2 regions of the Pediococcus sp. genome follow, and region 2 is predicted to be linked to the other one. Evidence: riboswitches for the same ligand, from Rfam matches in the RefSeq annotation. Region 2 holds a riboswitch; the other holds the start of a gene.
What was found. A riboswitch is a leader RNA that binds a small molecule or an ion and turns the genes downstream of it on or off. The one in region 2 is predicted to bind lysine.
Positions count from the first base shown of each region.

Region 1: it holds a riboswitch for lysine, as region 2 does, so the genes downstream of both, DD627_RS02600 (amino acid permease) here and lysA (diaminopimelate decarboxylase) in region 2, are expected to answer to the same signal.

Region 1 is NZ_DOEM01000007.1:105,463-112,298, forward strand. Features, by position in the region: tRNA gene DD627_RS02545 (tRNA-Pro) at 176-249, opposite strand; tRNA gene DD627_RS02550 (tRNA-Pro) at 317-390, opposite strand; tRNA gene DD627_RS02555 (tRNA-Arg) at 522-595, opposite strand; tRNA gene DD627_RS02560 (tRNA-Leu) at 608-693, opposite strand; tRNA gene DD627_RS02565 (tRNA-Gly) at 726-797, opposite strand; tRNA gene DD627_RS02570 (tRNA-Thr) at 809-881, opposite strand; tRNA gene DD627_RS02575 (tRNA-Leu) at 909-990, opposite strand; tRNA gene DD627_RS02580 (tRNA-Lys) at 1,009-1,081, opposite strand; tRNA gene DD627_RS02585 (tRNA-Val) at 1,085-1,157, opposite strand; gene serS (serine--tRNA ligase) at 1,282-2,559, opposite strand; gene DD627_RS02595 (deoxynucleoside kinase) at 2,843-3,475, opposite strand; gene DD627_RS02600 (amino acid permease) at 3,605-5,074, opposite strand; lysine riboswitch at 5,193-5,378, opposite strand; gene DD627_RS02605 (Rrf2 family transcriptional regulator) at 5,425-5,961, opposite strand; gene DD627_RS02610 (GNAT family N-acetyltransferase) at 5,948-6,508, opposite strand.
Region 2 is NZ_DOEM01000027.1:54,205-61,040, forward strand. Features, by position in the region: gene dapF (diaminopimelate epimerase) at 1-471, opposite strand, end outside; gene DD627_RS06740 (aspartate kinase) at 461-1,855, opposite strand; lysine riboswitch at 2,202-2,385, shown strand; gene lysA (diaminopimelate decarboxylase) at 2,493-3,797, shown strand; gene dapD (2,3,4,5-tetrahydropyridine-2,6-dicarboxylate N-acetyltransferase) at 3,918-4,628, shown strand; gene DD627_RS06755 (N-acetyldiaminopimelate deacetylase) at 4,648-5,802, shown strand; gene dapA (4-hydroxy-tetrahydrodipicolinate synthase) at 5,818-6,744, shown strand; gene dapB (4-hydroxy-tetrahydrodipicolinate reductase) at 6,737-6,836, shown strand, end outside.

The DNA.
Region 1 (6,836 bases), on a different contig from region 2:
ACTTAAAAATAGTGGTCATCAGGTGAACAATTTAGAGATATTCAATCATTTTTGAAATGGACCTTTTAATTTTTTGATTAAACTTTGTACTATTGTAAACTTTGTACTATTGTAATGTAGCATTTTATAAAAAGAGAAGCATCAAATCGGCTGATTTGATGCTTCTCTTCATAAATCGGGAAAACAGGATTCGAACCTGCGACCCCCACGTCCCGAACGTGGTGCTCTACCAAGCTGAGCTACTTCCCGTTATTGGTAAATAACTTTAAGTGGGTAATTCTCCGTAAATGCACTTTTCCACCGTCTAAGTGCGTAATCGGGAAGACAGGATTCGAACCTGCGACCCCCTGGTCCCAAACCAGGTGCTCTACCAAGCTGAGCTACTTCCCGTTTGTTCTTAAATCCACACATTGTTGCTAAAATACTCCTAAACGTAAAATGCCAACTAGTAAACGAATTACAGTTGGCATTTTATGTTTTTTTCAGTCAATCTGTCAATAAACAGTTAATCCTGAAGGGGATGCACCCAGTAGGAGTCGAACCTACAACCTTCTGATTCGTAGTCAGACACTCTATCCAATTGCGCTATGGGTGCTTATTTTAAAAATGCCGAGGACCGGGATCGAACCGGTACGGTCATCACTGACCGCAGGATTTTAAGTCCTGTGCGTCTGCCAATTCCGCCACCCCGGCAAATATATGTGTGCTTGTAGTGAAAACTACAAAGCGGAAGACGAGATTCGAACTCGCGACCCCCACCATGGCAAGGTGATGTTCTACCACTGAACTACTTCCGCATAGTTGCTAATGCCGACTAGAGGATTCGAACCTCCGACCTCCTGTTTACAAAACAGATGCTCTGCCAACTGAGCTAAGTCGGCTAATTAATACAGAATATTAATTAGAAGTGCGGGCGAAGGGACTCGAACCCTTACATCTTTCGATACAAGAACCTAAATCTTGCGCGTCTGCCAATTCCGCCACGCCCGCAATGCTTATATTTGTAAATGAGCCGTGGCAGCCTCGAACTGCCGACCCTCTGATTAAAAGTCAGATGCTCTACCAACTGAGCTAACGGCTCAAATGGAGGATACAGGGCTCGAACCTGTGACCCTCTGCTTGTAAGGCAGACGCTCTCCCAACTGAGCTAATCCTCCATCAAACGACAACTACATAATATTATCATTGACCCCTACCAATTGTCAATAAATTTTTGTAGTTGTCGTAAAATATCCACTATGAATTATATTTGATCCTTTCCTAGTATCACCCAGTTCACAGCTACTTTGTAATTTTTGTCACACCACCCATATAGGGTACTAAAACGTCGGGGATGGTAACTGATCCATCTTCGTTTTGATAATTTTCAAGAATAGCAGCCACTGTTCGCCCAACTGCTAATCCAGAACCATTCAAAGTGTGCACATATTGTAATTTGCCATTTTCATCTCGATAACGAATTTGAGCCCGACGAGCCTGAAAATCTGTACAATTTGAACAACTCGAAATCTCACGATACATGTTTTGAGCTGGAATCCAAACTTCCAAGTCATGCGTCATCGCAGCAGTAAAACTCATATCACTCGTTGTTAAGGTAATCACATGGTATGGCAATTTCAATAATTTCAGTAAACTTTCTGCCTGATTAGTCAACTTTTCAAGTTCGTTCCATGAATTTTCAGGTTTTGTAAACTTAACCATTTCCACCTTGTTGAATTGATGCATCCGAATCAACCCACGCGTATCACGGCCAGCACTCCCCGCTTCAGAACGAAATGCAGGTGATAAAGCTGTTTCATTAATTGGTAAATCATCCCCATCCAAAATTTCATTGCGATGGAAGTTAACCAATGGTACTTCAGCAGTTGGAATTAAAGTTAATTCACTATCTTGAATCTCATAGCCGGCATGATTTTCCTTAAACTTAGGGAATTGGCCTGTTCCATACATTGACTCATCATTCACCATGTAGGGCGTAATCATTTCCGTATAACCAGCTTTATCATTTTGATCTAAGAAAAAGTTATAAACCGCCCGTTCCAGCTTAGCACCCATGCCAATATAATAAACAAACCGACTGCCTGATACCTTGGCTGCTCTTTCAAAATCTAAAATGCCTAAATCTTCACCAATGTCCCAATGTGCTTTTGGTTTAAACGTGAATTTACGAGGTTTACCCACTTTGCGTAATTCCACACTGCCTTCTTCGGTCAAACTGATTGGGACATCTTGGTTAGGAATGTTTGGTAAATGAGCTGCCATATCCTGAACTTGTTCAGTCAATGTTTGCAATTGGGCATCAAGTTCCTTGATCTCGCCACTTACTTTGCGCATTTCAGTAATTTTGTCATTGGCATCTTCTTTTTGACGTTTCAATAACGAAATTTGGTCTGAAACCTCGTTACGCGTCTTTTTGAGTGTTTCACTTTCGACGATTAAGTCCCGACGTTTTTGATCCACGTCCAATAATTTTTCAATTTCTTTTGGATCAATACCGCGTGTCCCTAAACGTTCTTTTACGAAATCTGTATTTGTGCGAATATTTTTTAAATCTAACATTTTCATGTCCTCCTTCAATTTTGTATACATAATAAAAAGACCTAATCATCCCATTAATTGGGACGAAAAGGTCTTTTTCGCGGTACCACCCAAGTTTGCTGTTACCAGCACCCTTAATTGGAGTTTAACGACCGCAGCCGTGTGAAATTACTCACCCGTTTTAATCCACCGGAGTTTCGATTGATAGCTTTCACTAACTCTATCTCGCTTTAAATCTACTTTATGTGAATCTACGTTTATTTATTAATAACCTAATCATAACCGAAACTAATCCAATAGACAACTAAATTTCAGCAATTTTTTGATCAATTGTTTGAATTACTTTTTGACGTGCCTGTGGATCTTCCACAAAATCAAACTGATCCCCATCAATTTGAATCTTTGGACTCTCATTATAATTGTCATACCACTCACTATAACGATCATTCAAGTCACGATAATACTCATATAAACTAGGATCATTATCAATCTGTTCATATGAGCGACCACGATTTTTGATCCGTTCCAACATTGTATCAAACGAAATGTTGATATCAATTAACAAATCAGGATTCTTTTGATAATGAGTTTCTGGAAGTTCTTCCATCATATTTGTTAGTAAAGAGTCATAGATCTGAACTTCGGTGCTTGTTGCCCGACCCAAATCTGCATTCAGATGGAATAGAAGTGAATCTTCATAAATAGAACGATCCATCACACTATTTTTGGTTTGAAAAGCTTCTTTAATACCATCTAAACGGCGATTCAGAAAATAAATCTGAAGAAGAAAAGCATAGCGTTTAGGATCTTTATAAAAGAGTGGCAAAATCTTATTATCATCCACCGATTCATAAAATGCTTTTGTACCTAAATGTTGTGACAAAATTTCTGTTAACGTTGTTTTTCCTGCGCCGATTGGGCCTGACAATGCAATCATTCGAAGTTCCCCTTTATTCCTGTTTTAATACTATATATTGTAGCATGAATCTAAGTTAAAACAACATGTAGATTAAAACTTCTTTTCTCAAAAACAGTCTGTTTTATTGCAGCGCCTTACATTATACACTTATTTTTCAGCTTTTCGAGCCTTTAAAATAAAATCAGGTTGTGTTAAATCAACTTCGTCCAACGAAATAACATGAGTATGATATTTAATTTTATAATACGTATATAAAATGATAAAAATCGGGACACTCATGTAACTGATCCCAATTGCTTCCCAGTTAAACGTGGCAAACGAATGGATATCTTGACCGGCAATAACGAGTAGACACAGTACAAACGCAAAAATCGGCCCAAATGGGAACCATTTTGCATGGTAGCGTAATTCTTCGACTTTGTGTCCTTGTTTGACGAATGCCCTGCGAAAACGGAAATGAGAAATAGCAATCCCTAACCAAGCAATAAAACCAGTCAGCCCACTTGCAGCGACCAGCCACATATAGATTTCAGGGCCTGCAATGCTAGAAATAAATGTTAACGCCCCCACAATCGTTGTGCCAATCAACGCCATCAAAGGAATTCCTCGTTTTGTGGTTAAGCTAAATGTCTTGGGTGCGTATCCTTGTAAAGCTAACGAATAAAGCATCCGAGTTGAAGCGTACATGCCAGAATTAGCCGATGAAATCACCGACGTCAAGATCACGGCATTCATAATGCTGGCCGCACCTGCCAAACCAGCTCGCCGGAACACTAGCGTAAACGGACTAATTTTGACATCACTTGCAGAAGAACCCAATAAATCGGGACTTGTGTACGGGATGATACAAGCGATGACAAAAATAGCTAAAATATAGAATAATAAAATGCGCCAGAAAACTTGATTAATCGCCTTAGGGACACTCTTTTCGGGAGTTTCAGATTCTCCAGCTGTAATTCCAATCAATTCAGTTCCTTGAAATGAAAATCCAGCAACGACGAAAACACTTAAAATCATCGGAAGCCCACCGACAAACGGTGCTTTTTTATAGGTGAAGTTGTTTAGATAAGTTGCATGACCACCCATAATGCCAAAAATTACTGCCACACCAATGACTAAGAAAATAATTACCGTGACAACCTTAATCAACGCCATCCAGTACTCAGTTTCACCAAACGTCTTTACCGTTAAAGCGTTAATCGCAAAAATCAAGATCAGCGCTACCGTACTCCAAACCCAACCGGGTACGTTGGGTAGCCAAAATTTCATGACAATGGAAACTGTACTGATATCAACTGCCAAGGTAATTGCCCAGTTAAACCAGTAATTCCAGCCCATCGCAAATCCCAAAGCCGGATCCACATATTTTGTGGAATAGGTCGCAAACGAACCCGAAACTGGCATGTAAGTGGCCATTTCCCCTAAACTCGTCATCAAGAAGTACACCATGATCCCCATTGCCACGTACGCAATCAGTGCACCAGCTGGACCAGCCTCTGAAATCGCTGACCCACTAGCCACAAATAATCCAGTTCCAATACTTCCTCCAAGCGCGATCATGGAGATATGCCGTGTCTTCAAAGATCGATCAATTGAATGATTCTCTTCCTGTGCCATAAAGCTACTTCCTCCTTAAAATTCGAATTAAAAAGGCAATCTTATTTTTAACCAATAAAAAAAGCCTTTTTGCATAACAAATCGCCATACAAAAAGACTTACTAAATTTCTCAGTCAAATCGTAGATAGCGCCCCGCGATGTGTTTGAATGCACCACGACAGTCCCTGATTTATTAAACCAGATCCCAACTCTAAGTTGAAAAAGCAACTTAAAATTTCGGCCAAACACCCTTTTGCAACTTGTCTACAATGCTTTTTCATCTACAAGCTGTGACTGATGAGTTTGGCAACCTCTTCTTTCGATATGAATCAATTATATACAAGCTCAGTGTATCTGACAACACCAAGTGTTAATCATTCGTTAATTTTGTGCCCTGAATTTTCTCGTTTAGCTTTTGAAACTGGGCATGTAACTCATTGTCAGAGCCGTTCCAATCAATTCCCGGAACTGCAGGTTCACCCATGATTTTAACGAGCACATCATTCAAACTTTGATGTTTGAGATAGTCGCGCCACAAATTATCTGCCTGTTGAAATGTGTCGTTTAAAACATTTTTACCACGCTCGGCAATCGGATGGGCCTCAGAAAACACATTTTCAATAAAACCCATGTCTGGATATGTTTTAATGGGTCCTTCACTCGCTTCAACAATGTCCAGTAATGAAATTTCACTTGGCTTTTTGGCTAGTCGAAAACCGCCATTATTTCCCGGAATTGAGGTAACCAAACCGGCAACAACCAATTTACGCATAATTTTTCGCAAATAAGTCTCTGATCCTGTTAATCGATCGTGAATCACCGCCGTCGTCAACGGAATTGAGCGATCCTGTGTACACAATAACGCAATAATACATGCTGCTTGTTCAAATCCTTTAGTGAGTTGCATAATGACCACCTTCTATAAATGCTTGCGCTGTTAATTGATAAAAATTTTCTTGTCGCGAAACCGGATTTAACACACTTGCCGGTAAAACATGTTCACCGACCTTCTTAAAACTAAGATGTTCTAAAATAGCTGCCGATCGTTTATTTTCAGCATAGGTACTTGCCAATACGACATATGCGGAGTTTTCATGAAAAGTATGATTTAAAATTGATTGAACGGCTTCTGTCATATACCCGCGGCCCCAAAAATCTTGATTCAGCATGTAACCTAATTCCAGTTTTAATGGATCTCGTTCATGATTATCACCCACCACTGGATAAAGCCCAACACTACCGATAACTTCTGAAGTTTGCTTTATTGTCATAGCCCAAATGTTGGGTTGCATAAGTTGCTGTAAAAAATAATCACTTTCAAACGCGTTTGCAGCCACACGAAAACTAGCCATCTCTGCAATTTCTTCGTTTTCAACGATGGCTCGTAACCCTGTTAAATCAGCCGGCACAAATGGTCGCAGCTTTAGCCTTGTGGTATAAATTTTTTTATTCACAGCTATCCCCGTTCATTACTTTCAACGTGTGATGTTAATATAAATTAACACATCAAAACGATCTACGTATAAGAATACCAGAATTTGTTCTCATAATGTACTTTTTTTGTCCAGTTTCAAAATGTTTCGTTGCTAATTTACTGCCACCCTTATCATACCGCACAACTAAACTAACGCGTGAAATTTTATCCGCCAGTTCCAATCAAAAAAAGAACCAGAAGTCATTTCACTTCCAGTTCTGCATCAATCAATATTTAAAAATCTCAAGGTGAAACTACAAAACTTATCTTGTTGCTTGATACGAAACCGTTCATGACAGCAAAATTAG
Region 2 (6,836 bases):
TGGTAGTAGTTCTGGCCATGGCTCGTCAACTAATTGCTGATGGTTTGCATTGTGAAACGGTAACTTTTCCGCATCAAATGAGACTGGTGAAATTTCAACACTAAATGCGGGCACGTTTGGCGCAAAATCCTTTGCTTTACTGACTTTTAAATCGGCGTTAAGCGTTTGAACTTTAAATTGGTCTACCTGAAATTTTTTACTTAAATAACGGGAAACGGTCCGTAACCCATTTCCACACATTGAGGCTTCACTGCCATCAGCGTTAATGACCCGCATCTGGGCCAAGGCCGTTTCGTGCGTGGGCTCGTCAATGACTAAAACGCCATCTGCTCCCTGTAAAAGTCCGGTTTGCGGATTTGTAATTTTTGTGGCGAAATTAATTAATTCTTGGTCAGTTAATTTAGTTTGTAGCTGAGTTTGATCGAGTAAAAAGAAGTGGTTTTCGGAACCATGAACTTTATCAATCTGCATGAGTAGTGCTCCTTTCGTGGGTGTCAGTTTGACATGTGAAAAACTGTTGATAGATTTGTTTGACGGCTTTTTTGGCGTCTGCTTGTTTGGTGCCTAACATAATTGAAATTCGTGAAGCACCCTGATTGATCATGTGAACACCAATGTTGTTTTCAGCGAGGGGACGGATGATATTTTCAATTGTCCCAACTTTTGACCGCATACCTTCACCAACCACCATGATAATCGCATAATCATCAATCCAATCAAGTTGATCTGGATGCAACGTATTTTTAATGTCATGACACATCTCATGAATAGTTTCGTTGTCTAACTGGTTTTTGTCAAAGATTATGGTTAAGTCATCAATTCCAGAAGGCATATGTTCATAAGAAACATCATATTTATATAAAATTTGAAGGAGTTTTAATGTAAAACCAACTTCTTTATTTAGCAGGTAACGGTGCAGATATAGAGCCGCAAATCGATCGGAACTTGCTACACCCGTGATGGTGCGGTGGGGCTCAAAACTATCTTCTGGAACGATTAAAGTTCCCGGTAATTCGGGATGATTAGTGTTTTTCACATTGATTGGGACCTGGCCTTCAATTGCCGGAATAATTGCCTCATCATGAAACACGGAAAAACCTGCATAAGAAAGTTCGCGCATTTCGCGGTAGGTCATTTTCTTAATGGCATGGGGATGATCTACAATCCGTGGATCGGCCGCGTAAATGGCATCAACGTCAGTGAAATTTTCGTATAAATCGGCTTTTAGTCCTCGGGAAACAATTGCGCCGGTGATATCGGAACCACCGCGGGAAAAGGTGGCAATCTGGCCATTCGGCGTAAACCCAAAGAAACCAGGAAAAATTAGTTTTTCTTCTGTAACCTTTAGATGCGCTAAATTTTCGTAAGTTTCTGGTAAAACAGAGGCGTCACTCGGATCGTCAGTTACGATAATTCCTGCCTCAAAAGGATCCACAAAGCGAGCAGGGATGTTCAGATGATTGAGCACGGCGGTTAACAACATGGCATTAAGACGTTCACCATGCGCTTTGAAGGCAGCCATCAAATACGTGTTGCTTGGATAATATTCAAGGGGTAGTGACCGAAGCTTTTTGATGATTTTGTCAATTGGTCTAGCTGGCAATCCAAAGAAATCACTAATCGCTTGGTAGCGTTGACTAATTTTATCCACAACCGTTTTTGGATCTTGATGATCAATTACCCTTTGAGCGTAGGTGATTAGGAGATCGGTGACCTTTGTATCTTCAGAAAATCGTTTCCCTGGTGCGGAAACAACGACAATCTGTCGTGCAGGATCAGCCTTAATGATGGAGATGACTTTTTGAAAATGGGCGCCGTCTGCTAATGAGCTACCGCCAAATTTAACAACCTTCATGAGTAAAAAAATCCTTTCTAGTTTTCAAAAATTATATTTTATTAAAGTTTGATTAGTTATTGTGAATTTTAGCATTTTTTTGATGAATAGCAACTAAATTATTCTTTGAATTAATCAATTATAAGAAATACTTAGTAGTAAGTTTTTTATTTTTGATTTAGGAAAACAATGCGGCTGGCCGCAGTTCAAAACTACATGTGAAAGCAATGTTAGAACTAAACAAGCTCGATATTAGCAGCTCTAAATTAAATGGAGATAAAGTTGTTTTAACTGATACAAAAGAGCTACAGGGAATTTTATTGGAGTAAAGGGGTTGACTATCTGTGAGAAGTATTATAAACTTTTTAATAATTTAAGAGGTCGCAACCAACAAGAGTAATTAGTGGAATTTCTATCAAATTATGAAGCTAGTGAAAGGGGCGGTTGCCGAAGCGTCAAATCTGGATAGGGGTTTGGTGTGCTGGGACGTAGTTTAACAGACTGCGGACTGTCGCAGCAAAACATGTCGGCTGCGGGGCGCTATCGACAATTGATACAGAATAATAATGAACTCATTCTGGGATCTTTTTGTTTGCGCTAAACAAAAAGGTCTCTTTTTTGTTTAATAAAATAATTATAAAACTAGTGGGGTAAATAAATGGGTACTCAAGGGGAGCAACAAGTAAACGAAGCAGGACATTTAATGATTGATGGGGCTGATGCCGTAGAATTGGCGCATACTTATGGGACGCCGCTAATTGCCTATGATGTCTCAGCAATCCGCCAACAAATTCGGCGGTTTAAAAAGGTGTTTGAGCGTAATCAAGTCGATTACGCCGTGAGTTATGCCAGCAAAGCATTTGCCACAGTTGGGATGTTTCAACTTGTCAATCAAGAGGACGCGCACATTGATGTGGTATCAGGTGGCGAGTTATATACGGCCATCAAAGCTGGCTTTCCAATGGAAAAAGTTAGTTTTCACGGCAATAACAAATCACGCGCAGAATTGGAAATGGCCGTGGATCATCATATCGGGGTTGTGATTTTAGATAATTTTCACGAAATTGAGTTACTAAGCGAAATCTTGAAAGAAAAACAACAGACAATTAAAGTCATGTTACGTTTAACGCCCGGTGTTTCAGCGCATACCCATAAGTATGACCAAACTGGTCAAGAGGATAGCAAATTCGGCTTTGATATTCAATCTGGGCAAGCGCAAAAAGCGTTGCAGCAGGTGTTAGCAAATTCACAACTAGAGATGCTTGGTATTCATGCTCACATTGGTTCACAAATCTTTGAGGTTAATGGGTTTGTCATGGCAGCCCAAAAATTAGTTGATTTGGCTGCTGACTGGCAAAAGAAGTTTAACTTTGAAACCCGAGTCTTAAATATTGGTGGGGGCTTTGGGATTCAGTACACCAAAGAAGATGATCCGCTGGCACCCGAAGAATTTGTTGACGCAATTGTGAAGGCCGTCCAAAAGCAGGTCACGTTACGTCAGCTAAAAATGCCGGCCATTTGGATTGAACCGGGCCGTTCCATTGCAGGCCCCGCGGGATATAGTTTATATACAATTGGCTCAAGAAAAGAAGTACCTGGCATTCGCCCATATGTGACGGTGGATGGCGGGATGGGCGATAACATTCGACCGGCGCTTTATGAGGCCAAATATGAAGCCGTTTTAGCTAATCAGGCAACGGCTAAACCAGATGAAACGGTTAGAATTGCAGGTAAATATTGTGAATCAGGCGATATTTTGATTCAAAAACAAGCCTTACCTAAATCGCAGCCTGGTGATGTTTTGGTAATTCCAGCTACTGGTGCTTACGGGTATTCAATGGCGTCAAATTATAATCGAAATCCGCGGCCAGCGGTGGTGTTTGTCGAAAAAGGTAAAGCACAAGTCATTGTTAAACGAGAAAGTTATGAAGATTTGGTCAAACTGGATTGCAGTTTTGTTTAGTTGCTGAATGCCATATAATATAGAAGAATCGAGAATTTTTAAAGTTCAAATAACCATTGAGCCTTATGATAACCTGACAACGAAAAATAAAAAAGTTTATATAAAGGAAGGATTTTATCCATGGCACAGTTAGATGCACGTGAAATCATTGATTTTATCAGTAACGCCAAGAAAAAAACACCCGTAAAGGTCACTCTAAAAGGTGATTTGACTAAACTTGATGTTCCAAAAGGCGTCCGAGCGTTTGTAGAAACCAAAACCGGAACCGTTTTTGGCGATTGGGCAGATGTTAAACCATTTCTTGAGAACAACAAAGCAGTTATTGAAGATTATGAAGTTGAAAATGATGGACGTAATTCAGCGGTCCCATTGTTGGACACTAAGAATATCAATGCGCGCATCGAACCCGGGGCAATTATCCGGGATCAAGTTGTGATCGGTGACAATGCCGTCATTATGATGGGAGCATTGATCAACATTGGCGCTGAGGTTGGTGAAGACACCATGATTGATATGGGAGTTGTCATGGGCGGTCGTGCGATTGTCGGAAAACATGCTCATATTGGTGCCGGAACTGTTTTAGCTGGCGTGGTTGAGCCGGCGTCTGCCCAACCCGTGCGCATTGATGATAATGTCATGATTGGGGCAAATTCCGTTGTTTTGGAAGGTGTTCACGTTGGAGAAGGGGCAGTTGTGGCTGCTGGTGCGGTTGTGACGAATGATGTTGCCCCCTACACGATGGTGGCTGGTGTGCCTGCCCGCAAAATGAAAGATATTGATGACCAAACTCGGTCAAAGACAGAACTCGAGGACACTTTAAGAAAGCTGTAAAGTTATGAACAAACAAGCAATGTTAACAGAGCCTCAATTAATCAAAATTTATCAAAGCTTGCATCAGATTCCAGAACTTGCGATGCAAGAAACGGAAACCCATGCTTTCATTAAAAGAACGGTGCTTCAGTTCGACCAAACTAATTTGGAAATTCAAACTCCGGCAGAAATGCCGACCGCGTTACTCGTGTTAGTTCACGGGAGTGCATCTGAACGGACAATTGGCTATCGAACAGATATTGATGGACTACCAGTTGCAGAACAAACTGGATTGCCATTTGCTTCTAAACATCCCAATGTGATGCACGCCTGTGGCCATGATATTCATATGAGTGTTGCACTTGGCTTACTCGACTATTTTGCAGCTAACCAGCCGAAAGATAACTTGTTGTTTTTCTTCCAACCGGCTGAGGAAAGCTTGAACGGTGGCAAAACTGCTTATGAAAAGCAGATTTTCACTGGTAAATGGTGTCCAGATGAGTTTTACGGATTGCATGACAATCCTGATTTACCCACTGGTGCGATTGGTTGTCGGATGGGGACTTTGTTTGCCGGAACCACTGAAGTTGACGTGGATTTCTATGGGAAGGGTGGTCATGCGGCTTTTCCACAGGATGCAAATGATATGGTGGTGGCTGCGAGCCAGTTTATTAATCAAGTGCAGACCATTATTTCCCGCAGTGTGGATCCAATTGAAGGCGGCGTCATTACTTTTGGTAAATTTGATGCTGGTAGCATTCGCAATGTGATCGCGGGTCATGCCCGTTTGGAAGGCACGATTCGTGGGTTAACACAAAAGATGATTGAACATATTGATCAGCGAATTCAAGAGGTTGCGGATGGCATTGCGCAAAGTTATCAGGCCAAAGTAGTGGTGAAGCTTAATCAGGGCGGCTATTGGCCAGTTGAAAACAACCCGAAACTTACTCGAAACTTTATTACCTATATGAAACAAACAGAAGATGTGCAATTTGTTGAAACGAAACCCGCAATGACAGGTGAAGATTTTGGTTATTTGCTCGCTAAATTTCCAGGAACCATGTTTTGGCTAGGAGTTGACGATGATTCTCAACTTCATTCAGCCACATTAAAGCCTAATCCAAAAGCAATTGAGATTGGCATTCAGGCTATTAAAGGATTTCTATTAAATCGAATGCAAACAAAAGAAAATTAGGAAAGAAGGATACGGATGTTTAAAGATGCAGATATTTTAACCGCAATTGTGACGCCATTTGACGACCAAAACCACATTGATTTTGACGCCCTTGAAACGTTGACCAATCACCTATTAGAAACTGGTAGTCATGGCTTTATCATTGGCGGAACGACGGGGGAAACGCCCAATTTAACGCACGATGAAAAAATTGAATTATATACGAAATTTGGCAAAATTGTGAATGGCAGGGTGCCTGTTATTGCCGGAACTGGAAGCAACAATACTTTACAAACTACTGAATTGACTAAAGAAGTTGGTCAAATTGAAGGGATTGATATGGCACTTGTTGTGGTTCCTTATTACAACAAACCAAATCAACGCGGCATGATTGCGCATTTTACAACGGTGGCGGATGCTTCGCCGATTCCAGTGGCCATTTATAATATTCCTGGTCGAACAGGTGTCACGATGGCAAACGAAACGGTCGTTAAACTTGCCCAACATCCTAATATTCAAGCTGTTAAACAGTGTACTTCATTGGAAGATCTGGAGTTTTTAGTGGAACATACGCCAGATGATTTCATGGTTTATACCGGTGAAGATGCCCAAGCCTTACCTGGAATTGCGATTGGTGCTAAAGGGGTTGTTTCTGTGGCAGCCCACGTTTATGGCCAAGATATGCGCCAAATGTTAGATGCTTTTTATGCAGGTAACACTGCGTTAGCTGGCAAGTTACAACGAAGATTAACACCAAAAATGCAGGCGTTGTTCTTGTATCCTTCACCATCCCCTGTAAAAGCTGTCTTAACCGCACAAGGTTATCAGGTCGGCGGATGTCGTTTACCAATTTTGCCTTTGAACAAAGCGGAACGGGCTACGTTAGCAAAAGCTTTGGATTTGAATGAGGATGCATTAGAAAACAAGGGTAGTTTGGCCGAGTTAGGAGTTAATCATGATTAAAATAATTGTAGCGGGTTTTCGTGGATCAATGGGGCAAAAAACACTCAACCTTATCAAAAAAACTGAGGATTTTAAATTGGTTGGGGCATTCA